DNA from 3 places in the Erwinia magellanica genome. Region 1 is predicted to be linked to each of the others. Evidence: predicted binding sites of a transcription regulator. Region 1 holds the regulator's gene; each other region holds the start of a gene.
The links. The regulator Fur, encoded in region 1, represses iron uptake genes when iron is present. The targets are predictions, from matches to a motif close to ATAATAATGAGAACNACTATCAA.

Region 1 (5,091 bases):
ATCCATGGTCTGTTTGGCAGTCTTGATAATCTTGCGGTATTGGCAAGAGGGCTGAGGGATGAGCATCCGCTGGTACAGCTTGATTTACGTAACCACGGCTTATCGGGGCAAGAGAGTGAGATGACTTACCAGGCCATGGCAGAAGATGTGCTGGAAACGCTGGATGCCGAAGGGATCGATCGCTTTATCGCTGTCGGCCATTCAATGGGCGGCAAGGTGGCGATGCTGCTCACTGCGCTCGCGCCTGAGCGGGTTGAAAAACTGGTGGTGATTGATATGGCGCCTGTTGCCTATCCTGAGCGCCATCATGACGCCATTTTTGCCGCACTCAAGGCCGTCACCGCCGCAAACCTCACCTCCCGTTCAGATGCGGCCGCGCTTATGCGAGAGACAATAGAAGAAGGCGTTATTCAGTTTCTGCTAAAATCTTTCCACCAGGGAGAGTGGCGCTTCAACGTTCCGGTTCTCTGGGAGAACTACGACAGGATTATTGGTTGGCAGCCGCTGCCGCCATGGTCTCATCCGGCGTTGTTTATTCGGGGTGAGCTTTCCCCCTACCTGGCTGACGCGCATCGTGAAGCACTGCTGGCACAATTTCCCGGCGCGCGGGCGCATGTTGTTGCCGGTGCTGGTCACTGGGTTCATGCTGAGAAACCTGATGCCGTTTTACGCGCAATCCGTCGTTTTCTTGCGCGGTGAAAACAAATCTATCCCGTTCAGCCTAAATCATTGTCGTCATGACTTTTACTGGGGTATGATGGCGCGCTTAAAATTTGTCGCAGCACGAATTTCAGCCGTCATCAGGCCTGAACCATCAGAACTCCAGCCTTTCAGTATCACGATTCTATGGCAAAAGAAAACACGGACCGCACCACGATCGATCTGTTCGCAGATGACCGTCGTCCGGGGCGACCAAAAACAAATCCGCTGACGCGTGATGAGCAACTGCGTATCAATAAACGCAATCAGCTCAAGCGGGACAAAGTGCGCGGGTTAAAGCGTGTGGAGCTGAAAATGAACAGCGACGCCGTGGATGCCCTGAACCAGCTTGCCGAGCAGCGAAATATCAGCCGCGGCGAACTGATAGAAGAGATGGTGATGGCGATGTTAGCCAGCCAGAAGCGTTGAAAAAGGGGTAAACCCGGCTCTTCAACCTCTTGCTGGTGAAGCACAAAGCGACAAAAGCTGGCGGATTACTCATTTATCCCCCTTGTGCTGTCTGCTATCATTGCCGTTAATTGCAGTAAAGTCGTTACCCTAAAATTCAGTTTCAAGAGGTTATTAAGCGCATGGCACTCGTAGGCATTTTCTTTGGCAGCGATACGGGCAATACTGAAAATATTGCAAAAATGATCCAAAAGCAGCTCGGTAACGAGGTGGCTGAGGTTCATGATATCGCTAAAAGTAGCAAAGAAGACCTTGAAGCCTTTGATATCCTGCTGCTGGGTATCCCAACCTGGTACTACGGCGAAGCCCAGTGCGACTGGGATGATTTCTTCCCTACCCTGGAAGAGATCGATTTCAATGGCAAACTGGTTGCGCTTTTTGGCTGTGGCGATCAGGAAGATTACGCAGAGTATTTCTGTGACGCGATGGGCACCATTCGCGATATCATTGAACCGAAAGGCGCCGTTATCGTGGGTCACTGGCCAACTGAAGGTTATCATTTTGAAGCGTCCAAAGGACTTGCTGACGACACGCATTTCCTGGGCCTGGCTATTGATGAAGATCGTCAGCCGGAACTGACCCGCGAACGTACTGAAAAATGGGTAAAACAGATTTACGATGAGCTCCAGTTGAAGGAAATTCTGGAAGCTTAAGGAGAACGGCCTGATGTGGGAGGTAACTCACATCAGGCCTGTAATTTTTCCTATAGAAGTAATAGGCACAATTTCATAACTTTCATCTGCAAAACTGTAGAATATCGCCATCGGTCACCCCGCTTACTTCATGTTTGTTAAAAACATGGCAAAGCGAAATGTTAACCCAGCGCCTGCTTTCCGGACGTAAAGACATCATCATTACCTCCCTTTACAGATTCGCAACGCCCGAGGTGTTCATTTCCAAGCGTGAGTACTATAATGAGGCGTTTTGCGTCGACCGATGTTCAGGGCTTTTCAGCCGCACAGTGACAAGCAAAGTAACAGGACAATATCCGCATGACTGACAATAACACCGCATTAAAGAAGGCCGGCCTGAAAGTCACGCTTCCGCGACTGAAAATTCTGGAAGTGCTTCAGGAACCTGAAGGCCATCACGTCAGTGCGGAAGATTTGTATAAGCGCCTGATTGATATGGGCGAAGAGATTGGTCTGGCGACGGTTTACCGCGTTCTGAACCAGTTTGATGACGCGGGGATCGTTACCCGTCACAATTTCGAAGGTGGCAAATCCGTTTTCGAACTGACTCAGCAACATCACCATGACCACCTTATCTGTCTGGACTGCGGCAAAGTGATCGAATTCAGAGATGAATCGATCGAGTCCCGCCAGCGTGATATCGCCACGCGTCATGGTATCAAGCTCAGTAACCACAGTTTGTACCTTTATGGTCACTGTTCTACTGGCGACTGCCGCGAAGACGAAACGCTGCACGACAAATAATCTGCATTCCTGAAAAAACCGGTGATTTTCACCGGTTTTTTTTTGCCTGAACCCGTAAAGCCCGCGTGAAAAAACTGGATCAGTCAGAGCGATTCCGCACGGCTGAAGCCTTTGCCAGCGAAAATTTCCCTCCCTACCCTGACTTTTCCTGCTGCTGGCTGGTGCCAGCTCTCGCTGGCTCTTGCGACTTTTATTACGCCCGTCGCTAATAAAGAGTGTTACCCCCTGATAAAGCGCAAAAAAAAACGCAGCCCTGAGGCTGCGTCGCTTGCAGAAAACCCGGCAGCGCTACTCTCCCGCTTTCGTCCAGGTGTCACGCAGGCCAACCGTGCGGTTAAACACCAGGTTACCGGCAGATGAGTATCGGCTGTCAGCACAGAAGTAACCTTCGCGCTCAAACTGATACGGGCTGCTGGCTTCTGCCTGCTGCAATCCTGGCTCCACAAAGCCCTGACGAATAACCAGCGAGTCAGGGTTGATAGTTGTCAGGAAATCTTCTGCCGCACCCGGATTTGGCACGCTGAACAGACGGTCATACAGGCGAAACTCTGCCGGTAAGGCATGAATGGCAGAGACCCAGTGAATGACCCCTTTCACTTTACGGCCATCGGCCGGATCTTTACTCAACGTCTCTGTATCGCAGGTGCAGAACAGGCAGGTAATATTACCCTCTTCATCCTTCGCCACGCGCTCCGCTTTGATCACGTAGGCGTTACGCAGACGCACTTCTTTACCCAGCACCAGACGCTTGTACTGCTTATTCGCTTCCTCGCGGAAATCAGCACGATCGATATAAATTTCACGGCTGAACGGCACTTCACGCGTCCCCATCTCCGGCTTGTTCGGATGATTAGGCATGGTGATGATCTCTTCATGATTAGCAGGCAGATTTTCAATCACCAGCTTCACCGGATCCATCACCGCCATCGCGCGCGGGGCGTTCTCGTTCAGATCGTCACGAATACAGGACTCCAGCGAGGCCATTTCCACGATGTTATCCTGCTTGGTCACGCCAATACGGCGGCAGAACTCGCGGATAGAACCGGCGGTGTAACCGCGACGGCGCAGACCGGAAACGGTCAGCATACGTGGATCGTCCCAGCCCTCCACAACCTTCTCTGTTACCAGCAGGTTCAGCTTACGCTTGGACATAATGGCGTATTCAAGATTCAGACGAGAAAATTCGTACTGACGCGGATGGGTTGGAATGGTGATGTTATCCAGCACCCAGTCATACAGACGGCGGTTATCCTGGAACTCCAGGGTACAGAGTGAGTGGGTGATCCCTTCCAGCGCATCGGAAATGCAGTGGGTAAAATCATACATCGGATAGATGCACCACTTGTTGCCGGTCTGATGATGCTCGGCAAACTTGATGCGGTAGAGAACCGGATCGCGCATGACGATAAAGCTGGAGGCCATATCAATCTTTGCACGCAGGCAGGCGGTGCCTTCAGCAAAGCCGCCGTTGCGCATTTTTTCAAACAGCGCCAGGTTCTCTTCTACTGAACGGTCGCGGAAAGGACTGTTTTTGCCCGGCGCTGTGAGGGTACCGCGATATTCACGGATCTGCTCAGGGCTAAGCTCGTCAACATAGGCCAGGCCCTTGTTGATCAGCTCAACCGCATAGTGATGCAGCTGATCGAAATAATCAGAGGAGTAACGAACGTTGCCCGACCACTCAAAGCCCAGCCACTGCACGTCATGCTTGATAGACTCTACATATTCCAGGTCTTCTTTCACCGGGTTAGTGTCATCAAAACGCAGGTTGCACTGCCCCTGATAGTCTTGTGCAATACCAAAGTTGAGGCAGATAGATTTGGCGTGGCCAATGTGCAGATAACCATTGGGTTCCGGCGGGAAGCGGGTATGCACGCTGTCATGCTTGCCGGTCGCCAGATCTTCGTCGATGATCTGACGAATAAAGTTAGTTGGGCGGGCTTCTGCCTCACTCATCTTAATTTCCTCAGTAATGCTATCAAATTAGTACGTGAAATAACGGAGTATGATCCACAAAGCCGGGAAGGGAAACAACCGTTTGTTCGGGGAATACGATAAAAAAAGGGCGGGAATTGCTTCCCACCCTGTCATTGTAACGCAATCAGAGGTTAGCCGTTAATTTCATACAGCCGGCTTTCGCCAGCAACAACCGTTTCACCTGCCACCAGCGTGATGCCGGTATAATCTTCAATGTTGCTGACCACAACAGGGCTGATCATCGAGCGGGCGTTAGCATTCAGGAAGGCCAGATCCATTTCCAGAACGGGTTGTCCGGCAGTAACCTGCGCACCTTCTTCAACAAGACGGGTAAAGCCTTTGCCGCCCAGCGCCACGGTATCCAGGCCCATGTGCACCACCACTTCAACCCCTTTCTCTGTTTCCAGACAGAAGGCGTGATTGGTGTTGAAGATTTTCACCACGGTTCCCGCCGCAGGAGAAACCACCGTACTGCTGGAAGGTTTGATCGCCAGGCCATCCCCTACCGCTT
Region 2 (5,091 bases), on a different contig from region 1:
TTCTGCCAGATCATCTCATCCTGCAAATAGACGCCGGTCTGATAATAACGACGCTGCGAATGAACAAAGTCGTAGTTCTGACGGCTGCCCACAGCCTGGCCAGTCAGGGCATTAAGCTGATTTGCCGGGCCGCTGGCATCGCTTAAATCATTTTTGTACTGATGGTATTCGCCACCCAGCACCACTTTATGCTCGACTTCGCCCGTGGCGAAATCCGCCTCCAGCTGGTTATCGATAGCAAAAGCATCAAGCGATGAACGTGACCCAGAATAGTAGCGGTTTAACAGATCGGGATTGGCGCTGTCCCAGCCTATCTGATAAACCTGATCCAAATCGACATTAGAGTGGGAATAGCTGGCATTGGAACGGAACGCCCAGGTGTCATTGAAGCGATGCGAGAATTCGTAGCTGTAAATCTGTTCATTACGCTTGAACTGGTCCAGCGAGCTGTCGCCATCGTAAAAGCCATTACTGAGCTTACGACCATTGTGTTCCGTGATGCTGCCGTCGCCTGGCACGGCACTGTGATAGCCGCCTGAGGGATCTTTTTGCAGATAAGCGCGCAGCAGCAGCGAGGTATCTTCATCCGGCTGCCAGAGCAGAGAAGGAGAAATAGCATACTTCTCTTCGCGAGTGTGATCGTACTGCGTATCGCTGTTGCGGGTGATACCCGTCAGGCGATACGCCAACTGGTCATTGATCGCATTGGTGTAATCAAAGGCGGCGCTGTTAGTGGCATTAGTGCCGGTCGAGGCGCGGAAATGGCCTTCCTGAGTAAACTGCGGTCGTTTAGAGGTTTCCATGACCAGGCCACCGGGCACGGTCTGCCCATAGAGGGCGGAAGAGGGGCCTTTGATCACATCGATACGTTCCAGGAACCACGGATCTACCTGCAAAACGTTATAGCTGCCAGGGTCGCTCATCAGCCTTAACCCGTCCAGGAAGACGTTATCAACATCGCCGCCGTGGAAGCCACGCAGGGAGACGGTGTCATAGCGAGTCGCTGCACCCGCGAAATTAGTAAATGCACCAGCGGTATAGTTGAGCGCCTGGTTGACGTTCATCGCACCCTGATCTTCCATCTGCTGACGGGTCACTACGGAAACCGACTGCGCCGTGGTGATCAGTGGACGATCCGTTTTTGTCGCGCCTGTAGAGGTTTTAGCCGTATAACCCTCTGTTGGCGTGGATGCCGTTTCAGCAGGCTGGGCGGTGACCACCAGCGTTTCTGCTGCAAAGGTAAAAGCTGGTGCAGCCAGCGCGATCGAGCACAGCAGAGCAGAACGCTTTAAGCTAAAAGCCATTCTCATTGTCAATTCCCTTACAAAGTGCGAAATAAGAACCGTTGGCGCAACGCAGAGAGGTCAGGCGCGCATGACGGTAATGTAAAGATGTATGATAATCTCAATGAGAATTATTATCTTTCCGTAAAAACGTTTCAAGCATTGATTTTGCTTATATTTTCCCATGCTAAAATCAGGGGAATAGACTTTATACACGGAGTGGGCCTGCCAGAGGCAGAGCATTCACCGCAGAGAAGGTAATCAGAGCTTGAGTATCAGGGAAGTTGATCAACGGCCAGGTCAGGCAGGGTGGCGGCCCACGGAAAAATCAGGGCCGCCAGAAGAGAGATTATTGACCGGAAGCCATATCCCCTACGTTGTTACAGGTTTTGTTCTTCGGACAGTAGAGATCCATCAGCTTGAGGGTAACGCCGTTAGTCCAGCCAAACCCATCCTGCAACGGATATTCACCGCCGCCGCCGCCGCCCAGGCCTTTGCCTTCCACGACATATTTCTCCACCAGCTTATGCTCCTTATCATAGGTGTTCTGAACATTTTTCAGGAAGCGCATGCCGATATCTTTTGCCAGCGTCTGCTTGCCGTAATTGTTCAGCCCCTGCACCGCCGCCCACTGTAGCGGCGCCCAGCCGTTTGGTGCATCCCACTGCTGGCCATTATTGACGTTAGTGGTCACCAGTCCCCCTTCCTTAACAAGTTGCGCCTGCACCGCCGAGGCCGTACGGGTCGCTTTCTCTTCGGTAGCGGCCTGCATGTAAAGAGGGAAGAGCGCAGCTGCCGTCAGCTGAGGACGGACTGAGGCTTTTTTCCAGTCATAATCGGCATACCATCCCTGTTTATCATCCCAGAGATAACGGTTAATGGCCGCCTGGCGCGTTTCCGCCAGCTGGCTAAAGTGTTCAGCCGCCTGGTCGTTTTTCGCCACCTTATTTGCCCTGGCAAGGGTTTTCTCCAGATGGAAAATCAGCGAATTCAGATCGACCGGGATAATGCGGGTGGTGTGAATAGTGGAAAGGTCGCCTGGTTTATCAAACCAGCGGGAACTGAAGTCCCAGCCGGAGGCCGCACCAGAGCGTAAATCACGGTACAGCTCCGCTTTATTTCGGTTATCAGCTTTATCTGCGGTGGCGATATCATCCATATAAGATTCCGTTCTCGGAACCTCACGGGCATCCCAGTAACGGTTCAGCAAGGTGCCATCTTTAAGCTTCACCACGCGTTTGGTGGCTTCTCCAGGCTTGACGCTGTTGGCATCGGCCATCCAGTAGTCATACTCTTTTTGCAGCTGTGGCAGGTATTTACTGTATACGCTGTCACCCTGATGCTGAGCCAGCAAATCAACCATCATGCTGAAGAAGGGCGGCTGAGAGCGGCTGAGATAATAGCTGCGGTTACCGTTCGGGATATGACCGTAGGTATCCAGCTCGTGGGCAAAGTTGTCTGCCATATCCTGCACGCGATCCCAGTGCCCGCTTTCAGCGAGGCCGAGCATGGTGAAATAGCTGTCCCAGTAATAGACCTCACGGAAGCGTCCGCCAGGAACAACATAAGGTTTTGGTAGCGGTAGCAAAGAGTCCCACTGGTTAGCCTGCTGGGCTGAACGGGTCAGCACCGGCCACAGGCCATCTATGTGCTCGCGCAGGCTCTGCCCGGCTGGAGGCACATATTTTTCACCTTCAGCCGGAAGCGTGAAGTTAGCGTTCACGAAGCGCTTGAGATCAAAATTGCGCTGAGATTTCTGCATCTGCCAGTCGGCCAGAATCGAGGCGGGGTTGCTTTTAGGCACCGCGTCAGCAAAAGTTTTCTGATCCGGGAAAAGTTTGGCCGCCTGAACGGCATGGAACAGTGGCCCAAGGCGGATATCTGGCGGCTGAGGAACCTGACTCAAAAGATGCTGTTCGCTGTCGCTTTGCGCCGCATAACCCGTTTGTGTCAGTGCGGCCACCATAAACGGCAGCACCAGCACCGCTTTCCATTGACGCTTCTCGACTCTTTGCATTGATAGTTCTCCATGTCCGGACGGTAAGTAGTTGACCCTGAACCAAACTTTAGTCGAAATTTTGGTTAACCACCTTGTTGCAACCGGGAAATGTGAACTGGTCTGGATTTTCAGCTAACGGAAACCGGGAAATTAACGGGCTTCTCTGGCCCTGGGGACCAGCGGGAATGGCCCTGTGCTTACCGAATCTCTGATTATCAGCTCAGAAACAAAGCCATTCTCTTTAACCAGCGTCCCGCCATCCAGCATCGAAATAATCTGGGCAATCACCTCATTCACCATTTCGCTCACCGGATCTTTTACGCTGGAAAGCGCAGGATTGAGCCAGGGAGCGGTAGGAATATTATCGAAACCGATCAGCGAAACCTCTTCCGGCACCCGCAGAGCGGCCAGGCTGAGTGCTTTCATCGCACCAATTGCCATCTCATCGTTACTGGCTAACAGGGCGCTGAAAGAGACGCCCGTCTGAAGTAAGGTTTCAACAGCCTTTGCACCGCTGGCGGGAGACCATTTTCCCGGCACAATCAGCGCCTCCTCAACGGGCAGCTTATAGGCTGTCAGCGCTGCTTTGTAGCCAGCAAGGCGTTCAGTGGCGGTAGGCGAATCAAGTGAGCCGGTGATAAACGCAATTTTTCGGTGGCCCTGATTAATCAGGTATTCGGTGGCGTGAAAACTGGAGCCTTTGTGGTCGCAGAAAATGCAGTGGCTCTGGTGCTTGCGCAGTTTCCGGTTTACCACCATCACCGGCTTTTTATCATTGTCGATGATGCTGTCCAGCTCATCGCCTGATAAAAAACGAGGGTAGATGATGATGCCATCGCAACGAAGATCCCGCAGAAATTCAATGGCGGCGCGCTCTTCATCAGCGCTGTTTTTGCCATCCACCAACAACAGCTGGCGGCCACAGGCGTCGAGCTTTTTGGCAGCCTGAGAGATCAGTTCATTGAAATAGGGGCCGTTATAGAGGGTATTGGTGACCACCAGACCGATGCACATCGATTTACTGGTAGCCAGGTTTCTGGCCAGCAAGTTAGGCCGGTAACCCGCCTCTTCAATGGCTTTAAAAACCTGATCTTTAGTCTGCTGGCTGACGTAGCCTTTACCCGAAAGCACACGAGAAACCGTGGCTTTAGACACGCCCGCTTTGGTTGCCACTTCCTGCATTGTTGACACAGGCCCCTCCTGGAAGAGTAACGTTGATGCGCCATTCTACACATTCTGCCCGCACTGCGGCGAATTCCCCTGTAACCCGATCGCTATCACAAATTTCAAACGCCATTTTAACTAACTCTTGAAGTCTGGGCAGGAAGTGAACATTCTCGTGTGAAACCGGTTACCTATTGTTTCAGTCTGAACGCTCTTTTGCTCTGCCGGCATCACGAAGCTTCACTGAAATTCGCTTAACCTTATGATTCTGGAGTGGTTTCATGGCAAAGAACTTTGCACAACTGGCGGAGTCAATCGTCGATGCGCTGGGCGGTGCGGATAACGTCGCGGCGGTTACACACTGCATGACGCGGCTGCGATTTGTGCTGCATGATGAGTCGGTGGTGGATGCTGCGGTACTGAAGTCGCTCTCAGGCGTGATGGGCGTTGTGCGCAGTGACACGCAGTGCCAGGTGATCATCGGCAACAATGTCTCCCAGGCCTATGCGGAAGTGCAAAAGCTGCTGCCGGAAGGGGTGAGCGCTAAAGAGGCCTCGCCAGCCAAAAGCCGCCTTACGCTACGGCGAATCGGTGCCGGTATTCTTGATGCGCTGATTGGTACGATGTCCCCGCTGATCCCCGCTA
Region 3 (5,091 bases), on a different contig from region 1:
ATTCTTTGGTGGCGAAGAGCTGACTGAAGAAGAGATCAAAACGTCACTGCGTAAGCGCGTTCTGAACAGCGAAATCATCCTGGTTACCTGTGGTTCTGCATTCAAGAACAAAGGTGTTCAGGCGATGCTGGATGCGGTTGTTGAGTATCTTCCAGCTCCGACTGACGTTACCGCGATCAACGGTATGTTAGACGACGGTAAAGACACTCCGGCTGTTCGTCACTCAGACGACAAAGAGCCGTTTGCTGCGCTGGCGTTCAAAATCGCTACCGACCCGTTTGTAGGTAACCTGACCTTCTTCCGCGTTTACTCTGGCGTCGTGAACTCAGGTGATACCGTGTACAACCCGGTTAAGTCTGCACGTGAGCGTCTGGGCCGTATCGTTCAGATGCACGCCAACAAACGTGAAGAGATTAAAGAAGTTCGCGCAGGCGACATCGCTGCGGCTATCGGTCTGAAAGACGTGACTACTGGTGACACCCTGTGTGACCCAGAAAACGTTATCATTCTGGAGCGCATGGAGTTCCCTGAGCCGGTAATCTCGATCGCTGTTGAACCAAAAACCAAAGCTGACCAGGAAAAAATGGGTCTGGCTCTGGGTCGTCTGGCGAAAGAAGATCCATCATTCCGCGTATGGACTGATGAAGAAACTAACCAGACCATTATCGCCGGTATGGGTGAGCTGCACCTCGATATCATCGTTGACCGCATGAAGCGTGAATTCAACGTTGAAGCGAACGTCGGTAAACCTCAGGTTGCTTACCGTGAAGCGATTCGCGCGAAAGTTACCGATATCGAAGGTAAACACGCCAAGCAGTCTGGTGGTCGTGGTCAGTACGGTCATGTTGTTATCGACATGTACCCACTGGAGCCGGGCGTTAACCCTAAAGGTTACGAGTTTGTCAACGACATCAAAGGTGGTGTGATTCCTGGTGAATACATCCCTGCGGTGGACAAAGGTATCCAGGAGCAGCTGAAATCAGGTCCTCTGGCTGGTTATCCAGTGGTTGATCTGGGCGTTCGTCTGCACTTCGGTTCATACCATGACGTTGACTCCTCTGAGCTGGCGTTTAAACTGGCGGCTTCTATCGCGTTCAAAGACGGCTTTAAGAAAGCGAGCCCGGTTCTGCTTGAGCCAATCATGAAGGTTGAAGTAGAGACTCCTGAAGAGAATACCGGTGACGTTATCGGTGACCTTAGCCGTCGTCGTGGTATGCTCAAAGGACAGGAATCTAACGCTACTGGCGTTCAGATTCACGCTGAAGTTCCGCTGTCTGAAATGTTCGGATACGCGACTCAGTTGCGTTCTCTGACTAAAGGCCGTGCTTCATACTCCATGGAGTTCCTGAAGTATGATGATGCGCCGAATAACGTCGCTCAGGCCGTTATTGAAGCTCGTAGCAAATAAGCTACAGTTTTAAAATATTGATCCTATGCTCTCACCAAAGGGTGAGAGCATTAAAGTAAGGAATATCGTCGTGGCTAAAGAGAAATTTGAACGTAACAAACCGCACGTCAACGTTGGTACCATCGGACACGTTGACCACGGTAAAACTACCCTGACTGCTGCTATCACCACCGTTCTGGCTAAAACCTACGGCGGTTCTGCTCGTGCATTCGACCAGATCGATAACGCACCAGAAGAAAAAGCACGTGGTATCACCATCAACACTTCACACGTTGAATATGACACCCCGTCTCGCCACTATGCGCACGTTGACTGCCCAGGCCACGCCGACTATGTGAAAAACATGATCACCGGTGCTGCGCAGATGGACGGTGCAATTCTGGTTGTTGCTGCAACTGACGGCCCAATGCCTCAGACCCGTGAACACATCCTGCTGGGTCGCCAGGTTGGCGTTCCTTACATCATCGTGTTCCTGAACAAGTGCGACATGGTTGATGATGAAGAGCTGCTGGAACTGGTAGAAATGGAAGTACGTGACCTGCTGTCACAGTACGACTTCCCAGGCGACGACACGCCAATCGTTCACGGTTCTGCTCTGAAAGCGCTGGAAGGCGACGCTGAGTGGGAAGCTAAAATCATTGAGCTGGCTGGCCACCTGGATAACTACATCCCGGAACCAGAGCGCGCAATCGACAAGCCATTCCTGCTGCCTATCGAAGACGTCTTCTCTATCTCCGGCCGTGGTACAGTTGTTACCGGTCGTGTAGAGCGCGGTATCGTTAAAGTTGGTGAAGAAGTTGAGATCGTTGGTATCAAAGATACCGTGAAATCAACCTGTACCGGCGTTGAAATGTTCCGTAAGCTGCTGGACGAAGGTCGTGCAGGCGAGAACTGTGGTGTTCTGCTGCGTGGTATCAAGCGCGAAGACATCCAGCGTGGCCAGGTTCTGGCTAAGCCAGGCACCATCAAGCCACACACCAAGTTCGAGTCAGAAGTTTATATTCTGTCTAAAGACGAAGGCGGCCGTCATACTCCGTTCTTCAAAGGCTACCGTCCTCAGTTCTACTTCCGTACAACTGACGTGACCGGTACCATCGAACTGCCAGAAGGCGTTGAAATGGTCATGCCTGGTGACAACATCAAAATGGTTGTTACCCTGATCCACCCAATCGCGATGGATGACGGTCTGCGTTTCGCAATCCGTGAAGGCGGCCGTACTGTTGGTGCGGGCGTTGTTGCTAAAGTTATCGCTTAATCGCTGATAATTTGAAATGGCGGGGCGCGCCTCCGCCATAGCAAATAAAAAGAGCACTTCGGTGCTCTTTTTTTATGCCTGCAATTTAGCCGACAGGCAGCAGTCAGCATTGTAATAAAAACTATTCGCATTTACACTAAGGAGAGAAAATAGACTGGAGTAGCGAAATGTACGTCTGTTTGTGTAATGCCGTCAGTGATAAAACTATCCGTGCAGTGGTTCGCCGTTACCAGCCCAAATCGATACAGCAACTTCGTCAACTGGTTCCGGTTGGCAAGCAGTGTGGCAAATGCATCCGTGCCGCGCGTGAAATTATGGACCAGGAGCTACAGCACGTTCCGCAATACAAAGAGATTGCCTGATAATCTCCCTGCAATTTGTCATGCTTTTTTGACTTCCTTCAATCCGCATCTACGATCTAATGAACTGGAAGCGGAGGAAACAACATGAAGGGCGATATAAAAATCATAAGTCATCTCAACAAATTGCTTGGAAATGAGTTAGTTGCTGTTAATCAGTATTTCCTGCACGCGCGGATGTTCAAAAACTGGGGACTGATGCGCTTAAACGATATCGAATACCATGAGTCTATCGATGAGATGAAGCATGCGGACAAGTACATAGAACGCATACTTTTTCTGGAAGGCATTCCCAATCTACAGGATCTTGGCAGATTGCGTATCGGGGAAGATGTGGAAGAGATGCTGAAGTCAGATTTGCAGCTTGAACTGGAAGGAGCAAGAGATCTTCGGGAAGCGATTGCCTACGCAGACAAGGTTCATGACTATGTCAGCCGGGATATGATGATTACCATTCTGGAAGATGAAGAGCATCATATCGATTTTCTGGAAACAGAACTCGACCTGATAAGCAAAATTGGCATCCAGAATTATCTTCAGTCACAAATTCAGGTAGAACAGTAGTCCGGGACAGAAAGATGGTATTGCATAAATTTACGCCGCTGAAGCAGAGCTTTCAGCGGCGTTACTGTTTCTGAACCCGACTGATACTTTCTCATCCTCGCCCGCCTTATTCACTCATCCCAATAAACAGGTTGCTTTATGTGCTCAGGCACGTATAATTCGCGGGCTTGTCAGAAATGACGGCCCGGTTCAATCTGAACCGCAGGCGAGCAATCCGCTCACCTGACAATACTCCCAATAGGGGAGTTATGTGCAGACGATTACACTCTCCCATCAATCGTAATGGGTATGAGTAGTAATCTTTTCGTTTATAAATAATTGGAGCTCTGGTCTCATGCAGAACCAAAGAATCCGTATCCGTCTTAAAGCGTTTGATCATCGTCTGATTGATCAATCAACTGCGGAAATCGTTGAGACTGCCAAGCGCACTGGTGCGCAGGTACGTGGTCCCATCCCGCTGCCGACCCGCAAAGAGCGTTTTACCGTTCTGATCTCTCCGCACGTCAATAAAGATGCGCGCGATCAGTACGAAATTCGTACTCACAAGCGTCTGGTTGACATCGTTGAGCCAACTGAAAAAACGGTTGATGCTCTGATGCGTCTGGATCTGGCTGCAGGTGTAGACGTGCAGATCAGCCTGGGTTAATCAGGTCATTGAGCGATTGAGAGGTTGAAACAATGATTGGTTTAGTCGGTAAAAAAGTGGGCATGACTCGTATCTTCACAGAAGATGGCGTTTCTATCCCAGTAACCGTGATTGAAATTGAAGCAAACCGCGTAACTCAGGTTAAGAGCCTGGAAAACGACGGCTACACTGCTATCCAGGTAACTGCCGGTGCTAAAAAAGCTAACCGTGTAACTAAGCCTGAAGCAGGCCATTTTGCTAAAGCTGGCGTTGAAGCTGGCCGTGGTCTGTGGGAATTCCGTACCGCTGAAGGCGCAGAGTTCACTGTAGGTCAGAGCATTAACGTTGATATTTTCGCTGACGTGAAAAAAGTTGACGTGACTGGTACATCTAAAGGTAAAGGTTTTGCCGGTACTGTTAAGCGCTGGAACTTCCGTACTCAGGATGCTACTCACGGTAACTCCTTGTCTCACCGCGTTCCGGGTTCTATCGGTCAGAACCAGACTCCGGGCAAAGTGTTCAAAGGCAAGAAAATGGCAGGCCAGCTGGGTAATGAGCGCGTAACCGTTCAGAGCCTGGACGTAGTACGCGTTGACGCTGAGCGCAACCTGCTGCTGGTTAAAGGTGCAGTTCCCGGTGCTACCGGTAGCGACCTGATCGTTAAACCAGCTGTGAAGGCGTAAGGGGATAGCAATGGAATTAGTATTGAAAGACGCGCAAAGCGCGCTGACTGTTTCCGAAACTACCTTCGGTCGTGATTTCAACGAAGCGCTGGTACATCAGGTTGTTGTTGCTTATGCAGCAGGTGCCCGTCAAGGTACCCGTGCTCAGAAGACCCGTGCTGAAGTTACTGGTTCCGGCAAAAAGCCGTGGCGCCAGA

Region 2: the regulator Fur is predicted to act here: its motif matches at 1,402-1,424, upstream of AAH450_RS03465 (TonB-dependent siderophore receptor).
Region 3: the regulator Fur is predicted to act here: its motif matches at 2,772-2,794, upstream of bfd (bacterioferritin-associated ferredoxin).

What each region holds. Positions count from the first base shown of each region.
Region 1 is NZ_JBCHVC010000002.1:480,305-485,395, reverse strand. Features, by position in the region: gene ybfF (esterase) at 1-699, shown strand, start outside; gene ybfE (LexA regulated protein) at 847-1,128, shown strand; gene fldA (flavodoxin FldA) at 1,290-1,820, shown strand; gene fur (ferric iron uptake transcriptional regulator) at 2,160-2,603, shown strand; gene glnS (glutamine--tRNA ligase) at 2,892-4,559, opposite strand; gene nagE (N-acetylglucosamine-specific PTS transporter subunit IIBC) at 4,712-5,091, opposite strand, start outside.
Region 2 is NZ_JBCHVC010000001.1:743,863-748,953, forward strand. Features, by position in the region: gene AAH450_RS03465 (TonB-dependent siderophore receptor) at 1-1,310, opposite strand, end outside; gene treA (alpha,alpha-trehalase TreA) at 1,633-3,249, opposite strand; gene AAH450_RS03475 (LacI family DNA-binding transcriptional regulator) at 3,433-4,473, opposite strand; gene ascF (PTS cellobiose/arbutin/salicin transporter subunit IIBC) at 4,728-5,091, shown strand, end outside.
Region 3 is NZ_JBCHVC010000004.1:29,545-34,635, reverse strand. Features, by position in the region: gene fusA (elongation factor G) at 1-1,408, shown strand, start outside; gene tuf (elongation factor Tu) at 1,479-2,663, shown strand; gene bfd (bacterioferritin-associated ferredoxin) at 2,831-3,025, shown strand; gene bfr (bacterioferritin) at 3,110-3,586, shown strand; gene rpsJ (30S ribosomal protein S10) at 3,921-4,232, shown strand; gene rplC (50S ribosomal protein L3) at 4,265-4,894, shown strand; gene rplD (50S ribosomal protein L4) at 4,905-5,091, shown strand, end outside.